DNA from 4 places in the Bradyrhizobium sp. Leo78 genome. Region 4 is predicted to be linked to each of the others. Evidence: riboswitches for the same ligand, from Rfam matches in the RefSeq annotation. Region 4 holds a riboswitch; each other region holds the start of a gene.
What was found. A riboswitch is a leader RNA that binds a small molecule or an ion and turns the genes downstream of it on or off. The one in region 4 is predicted to bind cobalamin.
Positions count from the first base shown of each region.

Region 1 (5,897 bases), on a different contig from region 4:
GCGCACTGCCATTCGATGCCGACGTCATCGTGTCGCGCGGGCCATTCACTCTTCAAAGTGAGCTGGAGATGATGCGCACGCGCGGCATCGAATGGATTGTCGCCCGCAATTCCGGGGGCGAAGGCGCGCGCGCAAAAATCGACGCTGCGCGTGCGCTCGGCCTTCCCGTGATCATGATCTCGCGGCCGCCTCTGCCTGAGCGGACGCGGATGGAAAGCGTGGCCGAGGTGATGCAATGGCTCGGTCATCGGGCGTGCCTCGGCGCATAGACCCAGCGGCCAACGCGTCGCGTCGCCGAATTGCCGATGATCACGAGCGTACGCATGTCGGCCATCTCGGGCAACGCCTCGCTCAATTTGATCATTTCAATCCGCTCATCGGGTGTGCTGACCGCGCGCGCGAATATCACGAGACGGTCGCCGCACCCGGCCTCCTTCAACACTGAGAGCGCGCGTCCAAATCCCTCCAGCCGGCTCGCCGAGCGCGGATTGTACATCGCGATGGCAAAATCAGCTTCGGCCGCAAGCCGCAGCCGTTTCTCGATCACCGCCCACGATTTCAGATTGTCGGAGAGATTAATGGCACAGAAATCGTGTCCGAGCGGCGCGCCGGCGCGCGCGGCCGCCGCCAGCATTGCGGTCACGCCAGGGAGCACCCGGATCGGAAGCCCCTGGTATTGCGGCGTCTCTTCGAGTGCTTCGAACACGGCAGAAGCCATCGCAAAGATGCCGGAATCGCCAGAGGATACCAGCACCACGTTGCGTCCCTCTGATGCCAGCCGCAATGCGTGGGCTGCGCGTTGCAACTCCATGCGATTGTCCGACGGATGGAACGTGAGCCCTTCGCGCGGCGCTACGCGCGCGACATAGGGCGCATAGCCCAGAATGTCGGTCGCGGTAGCTAGCGCGGCCGTCACCTCCGGCGTGACCAGCGCCTCATCGCCCGGCCCAAGTCCCGCGATCGTCAGCGATCCCGTCATGCGATGTTGTCCGCGCGCCATCCCGTTCCATGCACGAGCACGATTGCAAAATAGGGGCAATCGGTTTCCTCGACATCGACCAGCCGCGCAACACGCTCGCCCGGCATGGTGCCGCGCTCGACCAGCCAGGCATCATTGAGACGACCGGCGGAGGCGAGCGCACGGCGCACCTTTTGGAGGTTGCGCCCGGTCTTCATGACGACGAGCGCGTCCGAATTGCGCATCCGCCGTTCGAGTTCATCCTCCGCCATTGTGCCCATCAAGACGGTCGTCACGTCATCGCCCAACGCAATCGGCTGACCGACCACATTCCAGCAGCCGGCCATGCCCGGAATGCCCGCGATCACCTCGATCTCGACGCGGCCTCGCAGGCCCGCGTGCAAATGCATGAAGGAGCCATAGAAGTAGGGATCGCCTTCGCAGAGCACGACGACATCGACCGCGAGCGCAAGCCGCGCCAGACGCTCCGCCCATTCTTCATAGAAGCCGGCGAGCACGCGAAGGTAATCCGGACTGTCGAAGGAGAGCTCGGTGGTGACCGGATATTCCATCGGATATTCGGAGACATTGGCGGCCAGCATGCCTTCGACAATGCGGCGGGCCTGACCGGGACGCCCTTTCTTGCGGAAATAGGCGACGTGCCTGGCTGCGCGCACCTCGCGGTCCGCGCGCACGCTCATCAAGTCCGGATTGCCTGGCCCGAGGCCGCAGCAAATGATGCGCCCCATCGCTATTCGCTCCGGCTCGCGAGCGCGTTCACGGCGGCGACGGTGATCGCCGAGCCGCCGAGGCGTCCTTCAATTGTCAGGGCGGGCGCCGGCGGATCGGCCATCAGCGCGGCCTTGGATTCAGCCGCGCCGACGAAGCCGACCGGACAGCCAATGATTGCAGCCGGCCTCGGGCAATCGCGATCCTCCAGCATGTTGAGGAGGTGAAACAGCGCGGTGGGCGCGTTGCCGATCGCGACAAGGGCGCCATCGAGGTGCGGTCGCCACAGTTCCAGTGCCGCGGCCGAACGGGTATCGCGCATGGATTGTGCCAGTACGTGAACGGCGGGGTCGCCGAGCGTGCAGACGATGGCATTGACCGCCGGCAACCGCGCGCGTGTAATCCCCTCGGACACCATACGCGTGTCGCAAAGTACGGGCGCGCCGGCCTGCAGCGCATCCCGCGCCGCCGCCACCATGCCGGGCGTGAAACGGATATGGGCCTCGAGCCCTACCATGCCGGCGGCATGGATCATGCGCACGGCCACCTGTTCTTCATCGGGCGTGAAGCGCGTCAAGTCCGCCTCGGCGCGGATGGTGGCAAAGGACTGTCGATAGATCGCTGCACCGTCGGTTTCATAAATGTGCGGCATCAGCGTCCTCCCGCCAGCATGGAGGGATTTTCGATGATGACGCCGTGGCTCAAGCCACGCATAACTGGCGCGGCGCGCGGCGAGCCGTCGCGGATGAGATCGAATCCGGCGCTGGTCGCAACCAGCGTGATCGCGGTCGCCCCGGAATGCGCGCAGCCCTTGGCGCAGCCCGAAACGTGGAGGCGCGCGTCCGCGGCGATGTGCGGCGCAAGCGCGGCAGCCAGCGTGCGGGTATCGGCAAGAGCCTCGCGGCAGCGCGGCGCGCCGCTGCAAGCGATGACGCGAAGCGCTGGGTCATCGGCCTCGGTGATGAGGTCCGCACCGCGCGGCATCGTGCGTGCTCCCTCAGCAAGAATCATCCGCCACGGTGTCATACGCAACCCTTGCGCATCTGCGGCAATAAGCCGAAGCGCCGAATGGGGCAGTTGCCCGAATGCGACGCCGACCATCGCACCCAGCGGACAAAGACCGGGACGAGGCACAGCGATCGTCGGTGCGGGCTCGGTCCTACCGAGCAGTGCATCCGGCAATCTCGCGCCGGCCATGATGTGGGCGGCCATGCGCCCTCGCCTGCCGCTGGTGCCGCCTGAGGTAATGAACCATTCGGCAAGCGCGACTGCAACGCTCACAGCGTCGCCGCGCGTAACGGAGCGACCAAACTCAGCGCCATCGGCGCGCACCAAAAGGCCGCCCGCGCGGCCACGCTCGATCCGAATGTCCGCGGATGCGCCAGCAAGCACCCGTTCCTTGCCGTCATCGACAGCGAAGCCAAATTTGGTCGGAAGAGCTAGCCCACTGCCGGCAAGGGCCTGCTCCAGTTCGGCTGCGAGCGAACGCGTGTCATCGCCTATGCCCCAGAACGGTGTCACCAGGATGTTGCGATGCGACTCGGCCTCCGGATCATGGTCAAGCAGCTTCAATTGGGCGAGACCGTCGAGCAGAGACAAGTGTCCCTGATCACTCACGCCTCTGATCTGGAAGTTGGCCCGGCTGGTCAAGTCGATCAAGCCGTTGCCGTAACACTCTGCCAGATCAGCCAGCCCTGCCGCCTGTGCCGCATCGAGCCTTCCGCCATAGGGGCGCACGCGGACCACGAGCCCGTCGCCTGACTGCATCGGCCGCAACGCGCCAGGGCACCAGCCCTTGATAGCGACCGTACTCATGACGCCTCGCGCGGCGCAGCCGCGATCGAATTTCGGCGCGTCTTCCAGAGTGATGCCAAGCCAGTGACGACCGTGACAGGGACTTTTGCGAGCGTGTTCATTCCGCGGCTTCTGGCAGGGCGGCGATAGGTGGAATGCGAGCGAGCGATTGTTTGCGGAAGATCTCCGGCCGGCTGCGCCATGGCACGATGCCATCGGGTGCCGCCGCGTAAGCTGACGCGCCGGCAATCACGTCGTGCGCGTTGCCATCGGACAAGCGACCGTAGACATAGGACCACCGTCCCGGCGCGCTGAGCGCGACCGAGCAGCCCTGGTTACAGGCGGACAGGCATTCGACGGGAACGACGACGCCGTCAGGCACGCCCGCGTCGAGAATAGCGGCATGCAGGCGCGCACCGGGCGTAATCTCGCCTTCCCCGAGCGTCTGGCCCGGGCGGCATGTGATGCAAACGTGAAGAGTGACGATCATCGCCCCTTCCTGAATTGACGGCGGGAAGCGATGAGGTGCACGAACCGTCCTTGAGGAGGCTTCGCTTTCCCCGTCGCGGAACACCCCGTCCGCCGGTCTCAACGTTGCGCTGGCAGGTCTCCCGGCTTGCGGAGCAGGGTCTTTCCCTTCGATCCCCGCCTTCCCGATCCCCAGGGGATCAGTGGCTTCGGGCATCTCTCCGGTCACGGTCGCGGGGGCGGCTGCTTTTCAGGCCAAGCCGTTTGGCTCGAGCCCTATCGCATTCCCTCTTCGCCTGTCGCAGAACAGGCACCAACGCGGGCCGACCATTTGCTCTGGGCCGCAACTTGTCAAGCCAAAGGGACCACGCCGGATGATGTCCGAACCAGATGCCGCCGAGGACGGGGACATCGTCGCGCCCGAGGGCTCCACCGACGCCCGCCACGCCATCAAAATGGCGAAAAAGGAGATGGTCCGCGAAAGATCAGGGCGACCAAGGGCGGCGAAGAGGGACTGATCGGGCGCAGGTGATAAGCCAGGGCTAGCTCGGTAAAGCTTTCGTCGATCACCAGACGGCCGACACGCGGCAGGATCGAAAGAAGTTCACTCTGATCATGATGCTTTCCGTCGGGATCGTTCGGGTTGACCACGATCGCGAGCTCAGCCCTCGCGAGCGCCTCGAGTTCCCGCCGCGATGGTCTCGTGATACGCTCGCGGACCGCTGAGCCGCTCGCCGAGCGCTCCAGCTATGGCGGCTTCGAGCCAGCCGGCATTAATCGAGCGGCGCCGGTTCGCATCGCGCATCATGCATGACCACCCTGCGAAGACCGGGGCGCGCAGCACGAAGAGAACAGCGGTCAGGCGAGCTGGAATGAAGTTTGCCACATCATCGATGCGCGCGCCGCAGCCCAACCAAGGGCTTCGTGTCGCGGCGTATGATGGCCGATCATAGAGTCCAGTGCGTTGATCGCCTTGTAGCCGGCGATGCCAGGTACCCCACCCCGACCAAGCCGGGATTTCTACTTCAGCAAATATGCGCCTGCGAATTGTTCGGCCATCACCGCACGTTCTTCTTCAGTTTGACCCAAATGCGACATCGACCCGTGATGGTCCTTCGCATCCAGCGTATGATGGTCATTTCGATTTAGCACCTCCTCCATCCCTGCCGGATCAGGCTGCGTTGTCTCGTCGAGGATCGGCATGGGCATTTCGGTGGCAGGGCCTGGCGCGGCGAACGCTAAACTAGTCACAACCGATAGCGGAATGCCGAGTTGCACTCGGGGGAAGCTCCCTTCGAGGGCGTGATCGCGGCCTCGTGGGAGGGCCGCTACAGGTCACCTCCGCGGCCGAAGTCTCTCCGCGAAATCATGAAGCAAAAGGAAAGCAATGAGCGCGATTGACCACTGGTGAGTCGTGCGACATACGGATCTTTCTTTACAGGCGTCTCTGGTTGCTCAAATATCTTCTGCGGTGGGTCAGATATCCCCCTCCACATCTGTCACAGATAGGGAGGCTCTTCTATGATCCTATTCAGGATAGTCTTCGCAGTAAGCGCTATCTTGCTAACCAGGGATGCATTTGCGGAGCCGGCGAATCTGGATCGGGACAGCCCCATTTCGCTTTGGGTCGCCAGCAGACTGCACCGATCTGGGAATGACATACGTGAGGAGTGATTCAAAAGGGGACGGTGACAAATGCTGGACTGGAACGAAAGTGTATTGTTCAGGTTATCCCGCCCCTGAAGTTGCATTCATCGGTTATGATGCTTGTGACGGTTTTCAATGTCATCGAACGATGTGCGGTAGCAATCCCAGTCCGGGTCCGAGGGTAATCGCAAGTGAGTCTTGGTACTTCTGTCCTGCCTGCGGCAGTGCAAATATTAGAAGGATCTTGAGATTGAACAAAGTTCCTAACGCACAGATTGCGGGTGCTTGTCCGTGGCGATAT
Region 1 is NZ_JCAMOT010000077.1:2,482-8,378, reverse strand. It holds gene AC5ZG1_RS41865 (cobalt-precorrin-6A reductase) at 1-269, shown strand, start outside; gene cobJ (precorrin-3B C(17)-methyltransferase) at 245-979, opposite strand; gene AC5ZG1_RS41855 (precorrin-2 C(20)-methyltransferase) at 976-1,707, opposite strand; gene AC5ZG1_RS41850 (precorrin-8X methylmutase) at 1,710-2,339, opposite strand; gene cobG (precorrin-3B synthase) at 2,339-3,502, opposite strand; gene AC5ZG1_RS41840 (DUF1636 family protein) at 3,600-3,971, opposite strand; cobalamin riboswitch at 4,066-4,282, opposite strand; gene AC5ZG1_RS41835 (hypothetical protein) at 4,400-4,600, opposite strand; partial or broken gene AC5ZG1_RS41830 (CobD/CbiB family cobalamin biosynthesis protein) at 4,653-4,948, opposite strand; gene AC5ZG1_RS41825 (hypothetical protein) at 4,970-5,152, opposite strand.
Region 1: it holds a riboswitch for cobalamin, as region 4 does, so the genes downstream of both, AC5ZG1_RS41840 (DUF1636 family protein) here and AC5ZG1_RS06790 (TonB-dependent receptor plug domain-containing protein) in region 4, are expected to answer to the same signal.

Region 2 (5,897 bases), on a different contig from region 4:
TCGAACACGGCATTGCTGAGCGCGGTGTGCTTGCCGTCGCGCTTGAAGGGGCCGTAGAGGAACAGCCGGCCGTCGTCGCGCAGGCGGCGTGCGGCGCCTTCGAACAGGCCCTCGGTGACGGACCAGGGCGCGATGTGGATCACATTGGCGCAGAACACCGCGAGCAGCTTTGGCAGCTCGCCGTCCTCAGGCGCAGCACCGGGCCAGGCCGGATCGGAGAGATCGATCCGCAGCGGCGGACGGATATTCGGAAGGGCGGAATGCGCGCGCCAGGCCGCGATGCTCTTCAAATGGGCGTCGTTGAGATCGCTCGGCCACCAGGTGATATCGGGGGTCTGTCCAGCGAAATACACGACATGCTGGCCGGTGCCGCTGCCGGCCTCCAGCACGTCGCCGGAACGCCCTGCGAGGAATTTCTCCAGCACCGCCCAGATCGGCTGATGGTTGCGATGAAAGGCCGCCGCATCGAGCCGGCCGTCGGCCTCGACCCGCCCGCCGTCTTTGCCGAATTCGACCACGAACTCTGCCACGATGCTCTCTCCTCTTTCAAAACGGCAACACCGCGACGATGCTGCTATTCCATATAGGTCGTTGCAATGCGCGATTTAACCGCGCCCTTGTGAGAGGATTGCGTCGTGCTGCTTACAGGCGTAGCCCGGATGAAGCGAAGCGTAATCCGGGAACGGTGGAGCAAGGGACGCCTCCATCTCTCCACCTCGTCATTCCGGGATGCGCCGAAGGCGCAGGCCCGGAATCCATCACGCCGCTTGCGCAAGCGGAAAAATGGATTCCGGGCTCTCGCTACGCGAGCCCCGGAATGACGAGGGAGAGTCCGTAGCCCGGATGAAGCGAAGCGTAATCCGGGAACAGCGGCGGCCTCCATCTCTCCGCTCGTCATTCCGGGATGCGCCGAAGGCGCAGGCTATGATGTGCAATTGCACATCAGAGAATCCATTGCGCCGCATACGCAAGCGGAAGAATGGATTCCGGGTTCTCGCTTCGCGAGCCCCGGAATGACGGGGCGATGGAGCTACCGCGCCACACGCTCCAATTCCTTCGTCAGCACATCCAGCGCATCGGCGAGCATCACGCCGCCGCAGACGGTGAGACGTTCGGGAAGCACGATGCGCCTCGCAGGCGGGTAGAAGTGCTCCAGCGCCGGATGCAGCAGGAAGGCGCGGCCGTTGTCTTCGGCGCGGTCGCCGGCCTCCGACACCAGGATGAAATCCGGCCTCAGTTGCACGATCGCCTCCAGCGAGGCGTAACCGCCGGCAGCGACGCCGAGGTCGCCGGCGGGATTGAGCAGGCCGGCTTCGGTCAGAAGCGACGAGACCAGGCTGTCGCTGCCGGACACCCAGCCGCGGCGCGCCAGCGGCAGCACGCGATAGTGCTTGCCGGTCGCGGCCTGGCGCGCTCGGGCGATCGCGGCATCTAACCTTGCAATCGCGACCTTTGCGCGGTCCGGATGTTGCACGATCTCGCCCATCTCGCGGATCTGGTCCTTCACCTCGTCCAGCGTGCGCGGCACGCTGAACTCGACGAGATGAAGGCCGTTGGCCTTCAGAAGCTCGCGCGTTGCGCGCTTGTCGAACAGGCTGGCGACGACGATGTCGGGCTTCAGCACCAGCACGTCCTCCGCGCCGCCGGAAAGGATCGGGAAACGGCGCGCCTGATCGGCGGCGAAGGATTGCCAGGCCTCGCGGGAGTACCGGCTGAGGCCCAGGATCTGCTGGGGATCGGCGAGCGAGAGCAGCAATTGATCGCTGCAGACATTCATCGAGACGATCCGCGGCGGGCTCGCCGCATGCGCGACAGTGGTGGACAAGACGAACGCTGCAAGGCATGCAGCGAGCCGGGCCATCAGATCTCCGCCCAGGGCACGATCACCGTCTCGCGCTGATGCTCGGCGCGGAAGGCGCTGACGCGGAACACATCGGCCATGACCGTTTCCGACAGCGCGTCTGCCGGCGCGCCCTGCGATGCGAGGCGGCCCTGCGCCAGCACCAGCGCATGGTCGGCAAAGCGCGCGGCGAGGCCGAGGTCGTGCGTCACCACGATCACCAGCACGCCCTTGTCGGCGGCGGCACGCAAACCCTTCATGACGTCGATCTGGTGGCGCGGATCGAGCGAGGCGGTCGGCTCGTCCGCCAGGATGATCGGCGCCTCCACCGCGAACACGCGCGCCAGCGCAACGCGGCTGCGCTCGCCGCCGGAAAGCTCGGTGACACGCCGCTCCGCGAACTCCATGACGTCGGCCGCCTGCATCGCCCGCACCACGGCCTCAGTATCGCGCGGGGACAGCCGGGCCGGATCGGTCGCGCCATGCGGGTAGCGGCCGAGCGCGACGATGTCGCGCGCCGGCAGCGGCCAATGCACCATGTGCCCTTGCGGAAGATAGCCGAAGCGCTTGGCCCGTTCGCGCAGCGGCAGCGCGGCAAGCGCCTCGCCTCCCACCTTGATGACGCCGTCGGAGGGAATGAGGCCGGCGAGCGCGCGCAGCAGCGTGGTTTTGCCGGCGCCGTTCGGACCGACCAGCGCGACGAGATGACCGGAGGCGAGTTGCAGCGACACATCGTTGAGCACGCGGCGGCCGGCGAGCACGACGTTGAGGTGTTCTACAACAAGCGCCGTCATGCGACGCCTCCGCCGAGCGCGCGACGCTCGCGCATGATGAGATAGAGGAAGAACGGCACGCCGATGATCGAGGTCAACACGCCCACCTTGATGTCCGACGTCGACGGGATGATGCGCACCGCGATGTCGGCCGCGAGCAACAGCGCCGAGCCGGCAAGCGCGCTCGGCACCAACAGCCGCGCCGGATCGTGGCCGATGACGGGCCGCATCAGATGCGGCGCGACCAGGCCGATGAAGCCGATGGTGCCGGTGACCGCCACCGCGCCACCGACGCCGAGCGCAACGCCTGCGATCACGAACAGGCGCAGGCGGCCGACGTCGACGCCGAGGCTTTGCGCGGTCTCTTCGCCAAGCGTGAGCGCGCGGAACGCGCTGGCTTGCGACAGCAGGATGGCGCTACCTGCCACGATGAACGGCAGCGCCAGCGCGACATGCTGGAAGCTGCGGTCCTCCAGGGAACCGAGCAGCCAGAACGCGATCTCGAGCGCCAGGAACGGATTGCTCGCGAGGTTCATCACCAGCGCCGTCGCAGCGCCCGCAAGGCTCGAGATCGCAAGCCCGGCGAGGATCAGGATCAAGAGGCCCGCATTGCGGCCGGCAATCGCGAGCAGCACGAAGACCGAGCCGAATGCGGCGATGATGGCGGCGACCGGCAGCGCGTAGGAGCGGACATCGGCCAGCCCCAGCGCGATCACCAGCACCGCGCCGAACGCCGCCGATTGCGGCGCGCCGAACAGCGAGGGCGAGGCTAAGGGATTGCGCAACAGGCCTTGCAGCGCCGCGCCTGACAGACCGAGGATAGCGCCGATCGCGAATGCCAGAATGGTGCGTGGCAGGCGGATCTCGCGCACGATCACCTGCGTGACATCGCTGCCGCCACCGAACAACGCCTCGATCACCGTCAGCGGCGACAGCCGCACCGGGCCGGTGCCGAGCGAGATCAGCATCAGCAAGGCAACCAACGCAATCATTGCAACGGTCGCCCCCAACCGCCGCCGCGCGGCCAGACCCGCCGCTATCGTGAAATCATGTGCACTCATCGCGCCCTGCTTCTTGCAGCGAATTCGGTGGCAGACAAGCGACACCGGAACAAAAAAACGTATGAGAGCCAGGGAGCCGCAGTTTCGCCGGGATTGACTCACGTGCCGCCAAAATCCTAGATGGCCGCGACGGTTCCTATCGGGATCAAAAGGGAATGCGGTACCGGGAAACTTCCCGTAAAGCCGCGGCTGCCCCCGCAACTGTATGCGGTGAATCCTTCGTCATATGCCACTGGGAGTCTCGGTCCTGGGAAGGCGACGAAGGGTAACGACCCGCGAGCCAGGAGACCTGCCGTCATACGTGGTCACACGCGACGATGTCGGTCGGGGAGTACAGGCATTTGCTTCACCTGAAGCGCGAAACGCGATGGTGAGCCTTGGTTCGCTGTGACGTGCCACTGACGTCATACCGAGGTCTCGCCGATGTTCTCTGCTACCACAGCCACCAAGCAACGCCGCGCGCTGCTGCTCGCGTCGAGCATGCTGGCGCCCGCTTTGTATGTTTCCGCCGCGCAGGCGCAGGAAGCGCCCTCCGAGCAATTGCCGCCGGTCGAGGTCAGGGCGCCCGGCGACCACAACCGCACCCGCGCCAAGCCCGCTTCCGACGGCACTCCAGGTCCCCGGCGTCCCGCGCCGGGCCAGGTGCCGACCAACGCGCAGCCGGCCGGCGGCGCGGGCGCTGGCGGCGCCGCCGCTGGCGGAGCTTCATCCGGTGGCGGTGGCGGCGGCCCGCAATTTGCCGGCATTGTCGGGACGTCCTCGACCGTGATCACCGCCGACGACATCGCGCATTCGCCGACCCAGGTTCTGGCCGAGATCATCGCGCAGGCCCCCGGCGTGCAGCTTCAATCGCTCTATGGCGGCGTGAACGGCGCCAAGACCTCGGTCGACCTGCGCGGCTTCGGCGCGTTCGCCACCGCCAACACGCTGTTCCTGCTCAACGGGCGACGGCTCAACGACATCGACATGGCGCAGGTGGATCTATCGACCATCCCGCTCGATTCGATCGAGCGCATCGAGATCACCCGCGGCAACAGCGGCGCCGTGCTCTACGGCGACAATGCGATAGGCGGCGTGATCAACATCGTCACCAAGACCGGTGTCGGCGGCCCGCCGGTCTCGATCCGCGGCGAAGCCGGCTATGGCTCCTTCAACCAGCGCATGGCCGCAATCTCGACCGCGATGAATTCGGGACCCTGGTCGGCGTCGTTCTACGGCAACGGCATCAAGTCCGACGGCTACCGCGTGAACAATGCGCTCGACCAGCGCAACGGCGTCGGCAATCTCAACTACACGACGCCGGACCTGAAAGCCTTCCTGACGGTGACCGGCGACGACCAGAAGCTGGGCTTTCCCGGCGGCAGGCTGGTCGATCCTTCGATCGGCGTCAATCAACTCGTCACCGATCGCAAGGGCGCCGCCACGCCGTTCGACTATGGCAACCAGCAGGGCGCGAGCGCGACGGCGGGCTTCACCAAGACGCTCCTGAACGGTGTCGACCTGATCGTCGATGGCGGCTACCGCCAGAAGGACACGCAAGGCGCGTTCTTCGGCACCTCGCCATTCATCAGCGCGGCATCCACCTACAATGACGCCGCGTTGCAGACCTGGTCGATCACGCCGCGGCTGAGCATCAACAATTCGATCTTCGGGATTCCCTCGTCGATCCTGACCGGCATCGACTATTACGATGCAACGTTCCACCAGCAGCGCGGCGCGTTCCGGGGCGTGCCGCCGATCCATACCTACGACCTGTCGCAGCAGTCGCTCGCCGGCTATTGGCAGCACACGGTTGGCCTCTTGCCCACCACCGATTTCTCCTATGGCGCGCGGGTGCAGAACACCTGGCTCAGCGCGCGCGATCGCTACGATCCGAACGCGCCGTTCGCCTTCGACGCGCAGGCGACGCCGCTCGACCAGAGCGAGACCAATTACGCGCTGCATGTCGGCGTCGAGCATCGCTTCACCGAAATGTTCTCGGTGTTCGCCCGCGCCGCGCACGCGTTTCGCACGCCCGATGTCGACGAGCGCACGTCCACCGGACCCGCGTTCGATGCGGACTTCAACCCGTTGCCGCAGAATTTCCAGTTGAAGACGCAGACCTCGCACGACGTCGAAGCCGGCTTCCGCGTCAAGACGGGCCGCTTCCAGGTGCAAACCAGCATCTACAACATGGACCTCGAGAACGAGATCCATTTCAATCCGGTGCTGTTCTACAACATC
Region 2 is NZ_JCAMOT010000028.1:79,917-85,813, reverse strand. It holds gene AC5ZG1_RS29465 (DUF938 domain-containing protein) at 1-530, opposite strand, end outside; gene AC5ZG1_RS29460 (ABC transporter substrate-binding protein) at 1,031-1,861, opposite strand; gene AC5ZG1_RS29455 (ABC transporter ATP-binding protein) at 1,861-2,634, opposite strand; gene AC5ZG1_RS29450 (FecCD family ABC transporter permease) at 2,631-3,605, opposite strand; cobalamin riboswitch at 3,788-3,985, shown strand; gene AC5ZG1_RS29445 (TonB-dependent receptor) at 4,098-5,897, shown strand, end outside.
Region 2: it holds a riboswitch for cobalamin, as region 4 does, so the genes downstream of both, AC5ZG1_RS29445 (TonB-dependent receptor) here and AC5ZG1_RS06790 (TonB-dependent receptor plug domain-containing protein) in region 4, are expected to answer to the same signal.

Region 3 (5,897 bases), 220 kb from region 4:
AAGCAAAGCCGCAGCGGCACCGTCTCCGATCGGCGCACACATCGATCGTGTCAGCGGGTCTGAGACCATCCTGTCGCCAAGGACCTGTTGTGGAGTCATTTCGAAGCGATATTGCGCATTTGGATTGAGCGCGCCGTTGCAGTGGTTCTTTGCTGCACCGATTGCGATCTGCTCGGCGGTGGTTCCGTAGAGCTGCATATGCAGCCTGGCCTGCATCGCGTAGGTGTCCATCGCTACCGTGCGGTCAGGAGATCGCTGGAATGGCTTTCCCACTTCGCGACCGATCTGCGCGTAATGTTCCTCCCACTCCTGCGGATCGAAACTGTCCAATCCGCGCTCGAACTCCGCGAGCATGGCGGCCTGATTATCTGGATCGTAGAGTTTCTCAACCCCAAGGGCGAGGGTGAGATCGGCATCGCCGGCGCGAATCTCCTTAAAAGCTGCGGCTAACGCCAGGCTGGCGGTGGCACAGCCGCCTTCCACGTTCACGATCGGCGCCCGTTCCGGAAACCAGCCCTCGCGGACGAGCGGAATGAAGCACACGTTGCCGCGCGCAGAGGCTTGTCCCCAGTAATGCATGAGACAATTGCCGAACCAGGCGGCTTCGATGGGCGGGCATTCCTCAAGCTTCGCGTCCGACAGCGCCCCGAAATAGGCGCCTCGCGTGAGCTGTTTGAAGGACTTGTCCGGCCATCGCCCAAACGGGGTCGCATAAGCCCCGAGAACATACACATTGTTGGTCAAACGATCGCTCCTCATGATGAAGGTTGTTCGCGTGCCACTGCGTGCTGGCGCGCTGCGCATTCGACTAGCCGCGTTTCGCGACCAGGCGGCAGGTGCTTTGGTCCAGGGGACGGAATGCCTTGTCGCCGGGAGTAGCCGAGAGTATCTTGAAGAGATCCCACTCTCCCTTCGATTCTTGCGGCTTCTTGACCTGGAGCAGCAGAATGTCATGCAACATGATGCCATCGGCACGAACGCGCCCATCGGGCACCATCGGATCCCTGACCGGAAGTTCGCGAATCTTGTTTGCGATCGCCTCGCGATCGTCACTGCCTGCCGCTGCGACGCTCTTGAGATAATGCAGCGCGGCCGAATAGACACCCATTTGGACCGAGGTCGGCATTCGGCCTTGACGCTTTTGGAAACGTTCCGCCCAGGCGCGGGTTTCCGGCGTGCGATCCCAGTAGTAGCCGTCGGAAACGATCAGCCCTTGCGCCTCTTTCAGACCCACGGCGTGAGCGTCGGTGAGGTAGAACAGTCCGGTCGCCAATCTCTGGCTTTGTGTGATTCCGAACTCGTTTGCCTGTTTGACAGAGTTGATGGTGTCGGAACCGGCGTTCAACAGGGCGACCACATCGGCCTTCGAAGCTTGCGCCTGCAATAGAAAGGACGAGAAGTCCGCCGTATTCAGCGGCGTCTTGACGGATCCCACCACGGTGCCGCCGCTGGCTTTGATCGCCGCCGTCAGGTCTGCTGAAAGCGCCTCGCCCCAGGCATAATCCACCGGAAGGAAGAACCAGGACTTCCCCCCGCTCTCGGTAACTGCGCGGCCCATGGCGTTGGCGAGTGCGTAGCTGTCGTAGACCCACATAAATCCGTACGGCGAGCACGCCTCGGCGGTGAACTTCGAAGTGCCGCCTCCGGCGGCGATCAGAATTCCGGACTTGTTCCTGACGATGTCCTGAATAGCGAGCAGGATTCCGGAGTTCGGAACGTCGAGGATAAGGTCGACGTGCTCGACGTCGAGCCATTTGCGGGCAATGGATGTCGCTACGTCGACCTTTTGCAGGTGATCAGCCGAGATCAATTTCACCGGTTGGCCGAGCACGCTTCCGCCGAAATCTTCGATCGCCATCTGCGCTGCTACGACCGAACCTTTTCCCGAGCCGTCGGCGTAGGGTCCGCTCTGATCGTTGAGCACCCCTATGGTGATGCCGTTTGGCCCTGCATTTGCGGGCGGCGCCGCCGGCACTGCAACAAGAACCGCAATCGAAGCCGTCCAAAATTTCCAGTTCACAATTTCCTCCCATCCTAACAGCTCTGTTGTTTTTGCTCGAAGCTGTCGTGCGTTCCTGCCCCAAGTGGCGACAGAACGACTGTCTCCTGCCTAGGGCCGGTCGCGGCACTGAAACCTGCGACCGGATGGCGACAGATACCCCAATAATTTATATAGTACAAGTTTATTGTGATATTTGGTCGTTGCGGGACGTCTGGCTGGGACCTAGATTGTCGGTTAAGGAGGTGGCGGATTCACAGGGATGGTCGGTTTGGTGAAGCAGCAGAATTCCTCTCACGCCTCTAAGGCGCAGTCAGAAGTCCCAGCCGATCTTCGCAAAAAGACTCTGAAGGCGTTTTTGCTGCATTTCTTCGCCAACGTGATTCTTGCTGCGGACGCCGAAGCCGCACTGGAGCCCTACGGTCTCACCCGCCTGCACAATCGTGTGTTGGTTCTGACCGCGATGAATCCGGGAGCGACGGTCAGTGATCTCTTGCGTGCGATGCGTGTGTCGCACCAGAATTTGAATCCGACCATGCGGCAACTCATCAAGGACGGCCTGCTGATCGCGAAGATTGGCGAAGAGGACCGAAGGCAGAAACGACTCTACCCTACGGCCAAAGGCCGCAAACTTGTTCAGACAGTGCTCCGCCGGCAGTTCGCGCGCCTGGAGGCCGCTTTGGCCGACTGCGGCCCTGATGCGACGAATGCGTTCCTCGCCGTGCACGAGAAGCTTGTAGACAAGGACGATCTGAGATGGGCAGAGCGGCTTGCGGAAGATCCCTCTGGACTCGCAGATGTTTGATACCAAGGACGGCTTGGCCGGCCGGCCCGACGTGGCTTCTCCGCTCCGTCCAGAGCCTGCAATGAGAGGATTGACTTCGGCTCAGACAACCTCCTAGATCACGACTGACGGTTCCCCCTACGGGGATCAAAAGGGAACGCGGTGCGGGGACTTCTCCTCTATGCCGCGGCTGCCCCCGCAACTGTGAGCGGCGAATCTTTCGTCATGCGCCACTGGGAGCCTCGGTCCTGGGAAGGCGACGAAGGGTTGGGACCCGCAAGCCAGGAGACCTGCCGTCAGCCGTGGTCACACGCAAAAATGTCGGTCGGGGAGTACAGACATTGTTTTCGACCGGCGTGCCATAGGCACGTTCGAGCGAGACCTCGTTTGCGGTGACGTGCCACTGACGTCATACCGAGGTCTGCTCGTGCTCTCTATTGTTACTATCGTAAGGCAGCGTGATGCTGCCCGGCTCGCTTTCAGATACTTTCTGCCGGTTCTCCTGCTCGAATCTTCTTCGGCAAAGGCCCAGCAGCCTGAGACGTCCCATGTCTTGCCTCCGGTGAGCGTTATCCAGCCGCAAAAGCCTGCAGCAAAGCGTCTCAATCATCAGCGTTCAACTTCCGCAGCGCGACCTGCGCAGTCTCAGTCGAGCCGGAGCCCGGCGGCGCGAAGCACCACGCCCTCGACCGCAACGTCCGACACGCCATCTCCGACGCTAAACCTGAACAAGCAGAACGCGAGTGGCAGCCGCCTCAACCTCACTCCGCTGCAGACGCCCGCCAGCGTCGAAACGATTACGTCGCAGACCATCGCAGAACGCGGCCAGCATAATGTCACGGACGCGGTCACCCAGAACGCAGTGGGCTTTACCGCGAGCCCGGCGCCCGGCAATGGCGGCCTCTCGTTCAGCACGCGCGGCTTCACCGGAAGCAATTCGGTGATGACGCTGTATGATGGCACTCGCCTCTATGTTGGCGCAGGAACCGTGACCTTTCCATTCGATACGTGGTCGGCGGATCGCATCGAGGTCATGCGCGGGCCAGCCTCCGTTCTGTACGGGGAAGGCGCAATTGGTGGGATCATCAATGTGATCCCCAAGAAACCGGTCACGACGCCCTACAACGATGCCGAGATATCGCTCGACACCAATACGACGCGACGCATTGCGGTGGATAGCGGCGGCCCGATCAATCCGAACGTATCCTATCGCGTCAATGCCATCGGCAACATCTCGAACGGCTGGGTTGATCGCGACGAGACATCGAATGTTGCGGTCTCCGCCGCGGTGCGTGTCCAGGCCGCCGAAAACCTCGCTTTCACACTCTCGAACGACTACAGCAATCGAAGCCCCTCGCGCTATTTCGGCACACCGCTGATCAACGGCGGGATCGACGACACGTTGCGGTTCAAGAACTACAACGTGCTCGACAGCGCGATCCGCTATCAGGATAACTGGAGCCAGTTCAAGACCGAGTGGGACGTGACGGAAGGAGTCAAGGTCCAGAACACACTCTACTATCTGACCAGCCGTCGGCATTGGCGTGATGTCGAGAACTATAGTTGGAATCCTGCAACACGGTTGATCGACCGCACCAGCTACATCGAGATCTTCCACGACCAGGCTCAGGTCGGTAACCGGATGGACGCAACGTTTCGTGGTCATCTGCTGGGCTTCGCCAACGAGTTCGTTGCGGGCTTCGACGTCAACCGGATCGATTTTACCCACACCAACAATTCGCCCTATGGCGGCGCATCTTCGGTTAGTCCCTATGCCGGCGACATGGGGTCTTTTGCGACCTCCACGACGCGAACCACGCCTGGCTACAATGCGATCGTCAATCAATATGCGTTGTTTGCCGAGGACCGGCTGTCGCTAACCGATCAGTTGTCCGTTGTAAGCGGCATCAGGTTCGACCGGCCGGATGTCGACCGCACCGATTACAGGACACCAACGAATAATTTCGATATCTCGCTGTCGGGTACGAGCTGGCGAACCGGCGTGGTCTACACGCCCGTCTCGAACCTCGCCTTTTACGGACAATATGCGACAGCCGTTGATCCCGTCACCAATCTCATCTCGCTGTCGGCCACGCAGAAAACCTTCCAGCTTGCCACGGGCAAGCAAACCGAGGTTGGGGTCAAGCAATCATTCTGGGGCGGCCGTGGTGAATGGACGCTGGCAGGTTACGAAATCGTCAAGAACAACCTGCGGGTCCCGGATCCCAACAATCCCGCCGGCCTGGCGCTGCAAGTCGGCCAGCAATCGTCGCGCGGAATCGAAGCATCGATCGGCCTGGCACTGAATGATGGTTGGCGCGTCGATGCCAATCTCGCGGTGCTGCGGGCCCGGTACGACAACTTCAGCCAGGTGGTGGGCGGCAAACTCGTCAGCTACGCCGGCAACGTTCCGACGAATGTGCCGCAGCAGGTATCGAACGTGTGGCTGACCTGGGACTTCGCGCCGAACTGGTCCGTCTACGGCGGCGTGCAGATCGTAGGGCAAACATTCTCCGATAACGCCAATACCCAGCTTCGCCCCGCCTACACCGTGGTCAACGGCGGACTGCGCTGGAAGCCTGACGGGCAAACCACGGTGGCGCTTCGCCTCTACAATCTCTTCGACACTGTCTACGCCACGTCCGCCCCTTCCGGGCAATGGCTGCTCGGCATGCCGCGCACGGCAGAAGTGTCCGTCAACGTGAAGTTCTGATCATGCGCCGCGCGTTGATCTGGAGAGGACGGCGGTGGCTTTACATCACCCATCGCTGGATCGGCATCGCGACCTGCCTGTTGTTCGCGATGTGGTTCGTCTCGGGCATCGTCATGATGTACGTGGCGTTCCCGCAGTTGACCGATCGCGAGCGCTGGGCGGCGCTGCCACCGATCGCCTGGGACCGCGTGCTCGTGGCGCCCGATCGAGCCATGGCCATTGCCGGTGTTGCGAACTATCCGCGCGATCTTCGCCTCGTCATGCTGAACGATATCCCCGTCTATCGGCTGCTGGACTGGAATGGCGCACGCAAGACCATATCGGCAACGGACGGTCATTCGATCGAGGACATCACGACCGAGCAGGCGCTGGCGATCGCCCGCCATCATCCGAATGCCGTG
Region 3 is NZ_JCAMOT010000004.1:273,587-279,483, forward strand. It holds gene AC5ZG1_RS07825 (thiolase family protein) at 1-804, opposite strand, end outside; gene AC5ZG1_RS07830 (ABC transporter substrate-binding protein) at 809-2,020, opposite strand; gene AC5ZG1_RS07835 (MarR family transcriptional regulator) at 2,262-2,804, shown strand; cobalamin riboswitch at 2,896-3,095, shown strand; gene AC5ZG1_RS07840 (TonB-dependent receptor) at 3,346-5,496, shown strand; gene AC5ZG1_RS07845 (PepSY domain-containing protein) at 5,499-5,897, shown strand, end outside.
Region 3: it holds a riboswitch for cobalamin, as region 4 does, so the genes downstream of both, AC5ZG1_RS07840 (TonB-dependent receptor) here and AC5ZG1_RS06790 (TonB-dependent receptor plug domain-containing protein) in region 4, are expected to answer to the same signal.

Region 4 (5,897 bases):
AGCGAGTGCGATCAGTACCGCAGCCAGTCTTGCTGGGACGAGGTTGAGCAGATCGTCAAGCCGCGCCGCCGCCCAGCCAAAGGATTCGTGGCGCGGACTGCGATGGCCGATCATGGAGTCCGCGGTATTGACGACCTTGTAGACGAACAATCCCGGCAACCCGAGCAGCGCCAGCCAGAACAGCGGCGCGACGACGCCGTCGGAAAAATTCTCGGCGCTGGATTCGATCGCCGCGCGCGAGACGCCGCTGGTGTCGAGCTGTTCGGGATCGCGGCCGACGATCATGGACACCGCGCGCCTTGCCTCGGCAAGTCCGCCGCCGGTGAAGCCGGAGGCGACCCTGTTGACATGTTGATAGAGGCTCCGCTGCGCGATCAGGATGGAGGCCACGAGCCCTTGGGCTGCTTGCCCGAGCAGCGTCCACCCGAGCGTGGCTTCCAGCAGCAGGCCAAGGCCGCCGCAGATCGCGACCAGCAGGCCCGTGCTCAGGCATCCCGCGGCCCTGCGCCGTGTGGCCGACCATTGCTCGCGGTTCAGCGCGCGATCGAGCAGGTCGATCACGGAGCCCATCAGCGTCACCGGATGAGGGAGACGCCGCCACAGCAAATCCGGATCGCCGATAAGCGCGTCGAATGCGATCGCCAGCACAACGATCAGGATCGTCTCGCTTCCCGCCAGCATGTCATCGCGCCACACGGCCGAGTTCGGAGACGAGGCGTTCCAGCGCCTCCGAAAGCATCGGCCCGCCGCAGACCGTCAGTTTCTCCGGAATAACCAGTCGCTTCGACGGCGGATAGAAACGTTCCAGCGCCGGATGCAACAGGAATGCCTCGCCTTCGTCCTCCGCGAAGTCGCCGCCGTCAGATACAAGGAGCAGATCGGGTCTCAGCTTGACGATCGCCTCCAGCGACGCAAAACCTCCAAGCTTGTAGCCGAAGTCACTTGCCGCGTTGTTGAGGCCGATCGTGGCCAGCATGGAACTGATCAGACTGCCGCCGCCCGAGACCCAGCCGCGCCGCGACAAGGCGAGCACGCGATAGGATCGCTGCGATACCGCCTCCCTGGCGTGCTGGATTGCCGTGTCCAAGCGCCGTATCTCGGATGCGGCGCGATCCTTCTGGTGCAGCAGTTCGCCCATTTTCCGAATCTGGCTCTTCACGTCCTCCAGCGAACGCGCAGCGTCGAATTCGATCACGCGGACGCCCTTGTCCTTCAGCAACTCCCGTGTTGCACGCTTGGTGAACTTGCCGGCGACCACGGCGGCCGGTTGCAGGATCAGCACATCTTCTGCTTCGCCCGATAATCGAGGGTAGGCTGCGGCTTTTTCCGCGTTCCAGGAGCGGGCGGGGTCACGCGAATAGGGACTGAGGCCGAGAATCTGGCCCGGATCGGCCAGCGCCAGCAGCAGTTGGTCGGTGCACACATTGATGGAAGCGACGCGCGGCAGATCGGCTGCATGGGCGGCATGTGCTCCGAACAGTGCCGCGAGTAACAAGAACGTTGCGCCGATCGCCGGCCGCGTTAGGCCAACAAGGGTCTCGCGCAGGAGCGCGATTGATGGCATGAAGCGATTATGAAGCACGGCGGTGATCTGACGGAAGCTATTGCGCACCACGGCGGCGAGCCTGCGGACTGGCTCGACCTGTCGACCGGAATCAATCCCTGGCCGTGGACGATTCCGCACTCCATTCCAGACAGTGCGTGGACGCGCCTGCCATCGCGGGCCGACGAACAGGACCTCCTCGCCGCCGCGCGCGAAGCTTACGGCGTGCTCGACGATGCAGGCATCGCGGCCGCTGCCGGCACGCAGACGCTCATTCAATGGATTCCCCATCTCGCCGGGCCCGGAGCGGTCGCGATCGTCACTCCGACCTATGGCGAGCATTCGGCTGCGTGGAGCAGCGGAGGCCGAGAGATTATTGCATTGAATGATCTCTCCGCGCTGCCTGACCGCGCCATTCACGCTGTCGTCGTCAATCCCAACAATCCGGATGGACGTATCGCGGACCGCAGGGCGCTCCGGCAGGTTGCCGAACGGCTCGATCGTCGCGGAGGCTGGCTGGTTATCGATGAGGCCTTTGCCGATGTCGATCCCGGCATCAGTGCTGCCGCGATGAGCGCCAATCTTCCCATTCTCATACTGCGTTCCTTCGGCAAGTTCTATGGGCTCGCCGGACTTCGCCTCGGCTTCGTGATCGGCCGACGCGATATCGTCGAACGTATATCGGCGGCGCTGGGCCCCTGGCCGGTCTCCGGCCCAGCGCTTCACCTGGGCACGGCCGCCCTGCGGGATCGATCCTGGGCGGATGCGATGCGTGCGAAGCTTGCTCGCCAGTCCGCCAAACTCGACCATGTCCTGACAGAGGCCGGTCTTCAGCTTGTTGGAGGGGCTACGCTCTTTCGCCTTGCCTCCCATCCCGATGCCCCGACGTTGCACACCGAATTGGCCCGACGCCACATCTGGTGCCGGAGCTTTAACGGCGCACGCGAATGGCTGCGATTTGGCCTTGCGTCGGACGATGGTCTCGATCGCCTGGCCAGCGCGCTTGGTTCGGTCAAATAGCATACCCCGCGCGCGCATCATCACATCCGCTTCACCAGTGGGCACTGAACCCGGCGTAAGCCGCAGGTCCGGTCGTGCCATAGTTGTACACTTCCTGATAGTGCTCATTGAAAATGTTCTCGCCGCGCAAGTACACCTTCCAGGTCTCATCGATCTTGTATTCGGTGTAGAGATCGACGCGGACGTAAGGGGCGAGCGGCAGCGTCTCGTTTGAACCGCTGTAGCGCGTGGATACCGCGAGCACGCGTGGCTCGATCAGCCAGCCCTCGATCGGTGTGATCGGGAACGAGAATCTCGCCAGGTTTTCCGGCCGGCGCGCCAGCGTCAGGCCGGTCGAGAGATCCTTAGCCTGCAGATAGGTATAGGCGGCGTTGAATTTCAGGTAGCCCGGCAGAATATCGACGTTGACCCCGAGTTCCAGTCCGTCGGTTTCGGCACGCGAGACGTTGACGTAGTGCCCGAGCGGGTGCGCCGGATCGGTCACAAAGTCGATCAGGTTGCTGAACCTGTTGCCGAAGCCTGTCAGCGAAACCACAACGCGGCCTCCGAACAGGCTTTGGTCGATGCCGGCATCGTAGCCGAAGCTCTCCTCGGGACTGAGCGCGGAATTGCCATAGGTCGGCGCATAGAGCTGATAGAGCGTCGGGGCCTTGGCGCCTGTCCCGGCGCTCGCATGCAGCTTGGTGCCGGTCTCGGCGATCGTGTAAGCCGCGGTGGTTCGCCATGTCTCGAACCGTGCCACATCGACGACGTCGTCAACCCGGCCGCCCATCGTGATGTTGAGCCGCTCGCCGATCGGCAGTTGCCAGAGCGCAAACACTGAATTGGTGTCTTGCGTGCCTGCGAGCTGTGGCGTCGACGCTCCAGGAATCGGCAATAGGTTGGTGGTGGAGGTGCTCGCCGTTTCATGCTGCACACGCGATCCGACGATGAGCGATCCTAGCGGGCCGACCTTCAGGTTGCCCTGATATTCCAGGCCCGTGCTGTCGCCGACGAAATTGGAGAGGATGGATGTCGTGTTCTGCGGCAGTTTGTTGATCTTGTAGGTGACGTCGTCGAACGAGCGGTCGATATGCGTCTCAAATGCGCTCACGCTATGGGTGAGAATGCCGCCGAACGTGTCGAACGACGCGCGTCCCCAGACCTGTTCGAGCAGGCGCGTCGCGCTCGACGGCGTGTCCGGGAACGTTCCGGAGGCCTGATCATAGGCGGACCGCGTGAATGAGGCCAGCATGCCCGTCTCCAGCCGTACGCCTTCGCCGGAATCGTAGCCGACGCGTGCCGAACCGCCGACGCGGTCGAAGCCATCGCGCTCGAGCGGGCCATACTTGGCTTCGAGCGCGGGGATGCGATAGCCGTAGCGTGAAAAGCCGTTGCTGTGCTGCCCGCTTCCCGTGAACGCGTAGGACCACGGCCCAGAGGTTCCGGTCAGCGCTGCGCTGGTGCTCGCCGTGCCGTAGCTTCCGCCCTCGGTGCTGACGTCGAGTTGTGCCGGACCGGTGCCCTTCTTGGTGATGATGTTGACGACGCCGCCGATCGCGTCAGATCCGTAGAGCGCGCTCTGCGGTCCTTTCAGCACCTCGATCCGCTGCATCGCGCCCGGGGCGAACATCGCGAAATCGAAGTCGCCGCTGGCGGCGGTCGGATCGTTGACCCTGATGCCATCGATCATGACCAGCGTCTGGCCGGTATTGGCGCCGCGCAAGCGCACATTGGTCGTCGCGCCTGGTCCGCCGCTTTCGGTGATATCGAGTCCCGGCACGGTCCGCAGCGCATCGACGAGCGAGGTCGGATTGCTGGTCGCGAGCATTTCGTGCGTGACCACGCTGACCGAGCTTCCGGTCCGGCTCGCCGGCTCCAGTGTACGGTCGGGAGTCACGACCACTTCGGGAGTCGCGGCCGGCGCCTCGTTACCGGGCGCCGGGCGCGCAGGATGGGTTGTTGAAGACCTTTGCCTATTCCTCGGGGCCGGCTTGGACCGGACCTCCGGATTGATGACAACAGCAGGAAGCTGTTCGGGACCCGATTGGGCCATGGCGCCAGTGTGACCGCACGCAGCAACGGCCGCACACCCGGCAAGAAAACGCCGCAAGTTCATTAATGCCCTTCCGCCGACCCACCGTCGAACGAGTTGATACCCGTCAACGGCCGGTCTCCTGGCTTGCGGTCGTCTCGCGATCCGCCTTCCCAAACCTGCTTGGCAGGCCCAGTGGCATCCGGATCGCAAATAGTCCGCTTACAGTTGCGGGGGCAGCCGCGGCATTGGGGAAGATTCCCGCACCGCGTTCCCGTTTCACCCTACAAAGGGCACCGATGACGCGCGCAAAGAAGCACAAGGCGGAGCAAAACTCAAATCGATAACGATCAGAACCCAACAGCATTTTTGCGGATCGCTGATAGCGGCGACCTGAATGACGAACACAGAAAGTTGCTGACGGGCGAAGGGACAGCAGATGACAAATCCTACAGCCTTATGCGAGCATCACATGCCACCCACACGCGTCGCTAAACTTGGATGATGCCGTTCATGTGAGCATCGACAGATTCAACGGAGGAACAGGAAATGTCGATCCCATGCAAACTCGAACGTAGCCTCCTCAGCCACGACGAGTACGAGACGATCCGCCTCACGCATCATCCCGCCATCTATGACGTCGAGCCGGCTGATCTTGCGGACATGCGATCCCGCTTGCGCAAGATGCGCGACAAGGAGCGAACGCTCGGCCGACAAAAGCGGCGAGAGATGCGCGGGAAAGGCCAGCCTCGCGGCGCGAACTTCCCCGGAACTGCCGATCGTCCATCACAACGCAAGCAGGTCTTTGCCGCGGCACTGAAGCGGGTTAACAGCGAACTCAGGCGTCTTCACAACCTGGCAGCTCGCACCGCCAATGTCGAAGCGGCTCGAAAGGCTATCGCGCTGCGTCGGGCCGCGGACTTCATTCCCTATCCCTCCGCCGGATCGACCGCCAACGAAGGGATGGTGCCGCGCTTGAGCACGCGTCGAAAAAAGATCGTCACGGGCGCGCGAATCGGACGGGTGTCGCAGGCGACGAAAGTCGCCCAGGCAATCCGCGATGCACGAGGGGCGTGAGCCGGCGCTGATCGAGTTGGTGACAGCTTCGCTGCCATCGAGATCTTTGAAAAGCACGGGGCTCTACCCATCCTACGGAAGGTCTGAACCTGTAATGCCTGTTCTCGACACCCGCGTCGTGGCTTCAGAATTCGGTGGCGCGATCCTGATCGGCGCGCTCTAGGGAATCTTGTCAAGCTGGCCCCCGGGGAATCATGTATTTTCAGGCGCGTCCTCCTTCGGCACTATGGAGATATCCTCAAT
Region 4 is NZ_JCAMOT010000004.1:56,149-62,045, reverse strand. It holds gene cbiB (adenosylcobinamide-phosphate synthase CbiB) at 1-681, opposite strand, end outside; gene AC5ZG1_RS06800 (ABC transporter substrate-binding protein) at 683-1,564, opposite strand; gene cobD (threonine-phosphate decarboxylase CobD) at 1,574-2,563, shown strand; gene AC5ZG1_RS06790 (TonB-dependent receptor plug domain-containing protein) at 2,595-4,442, opposite strand; cobalamin riboswitch at 4,693-4,893, opposite strand; gene AC5ZG1_RS06785 (hypothetical protein) at 5,253-5,654, shown strand.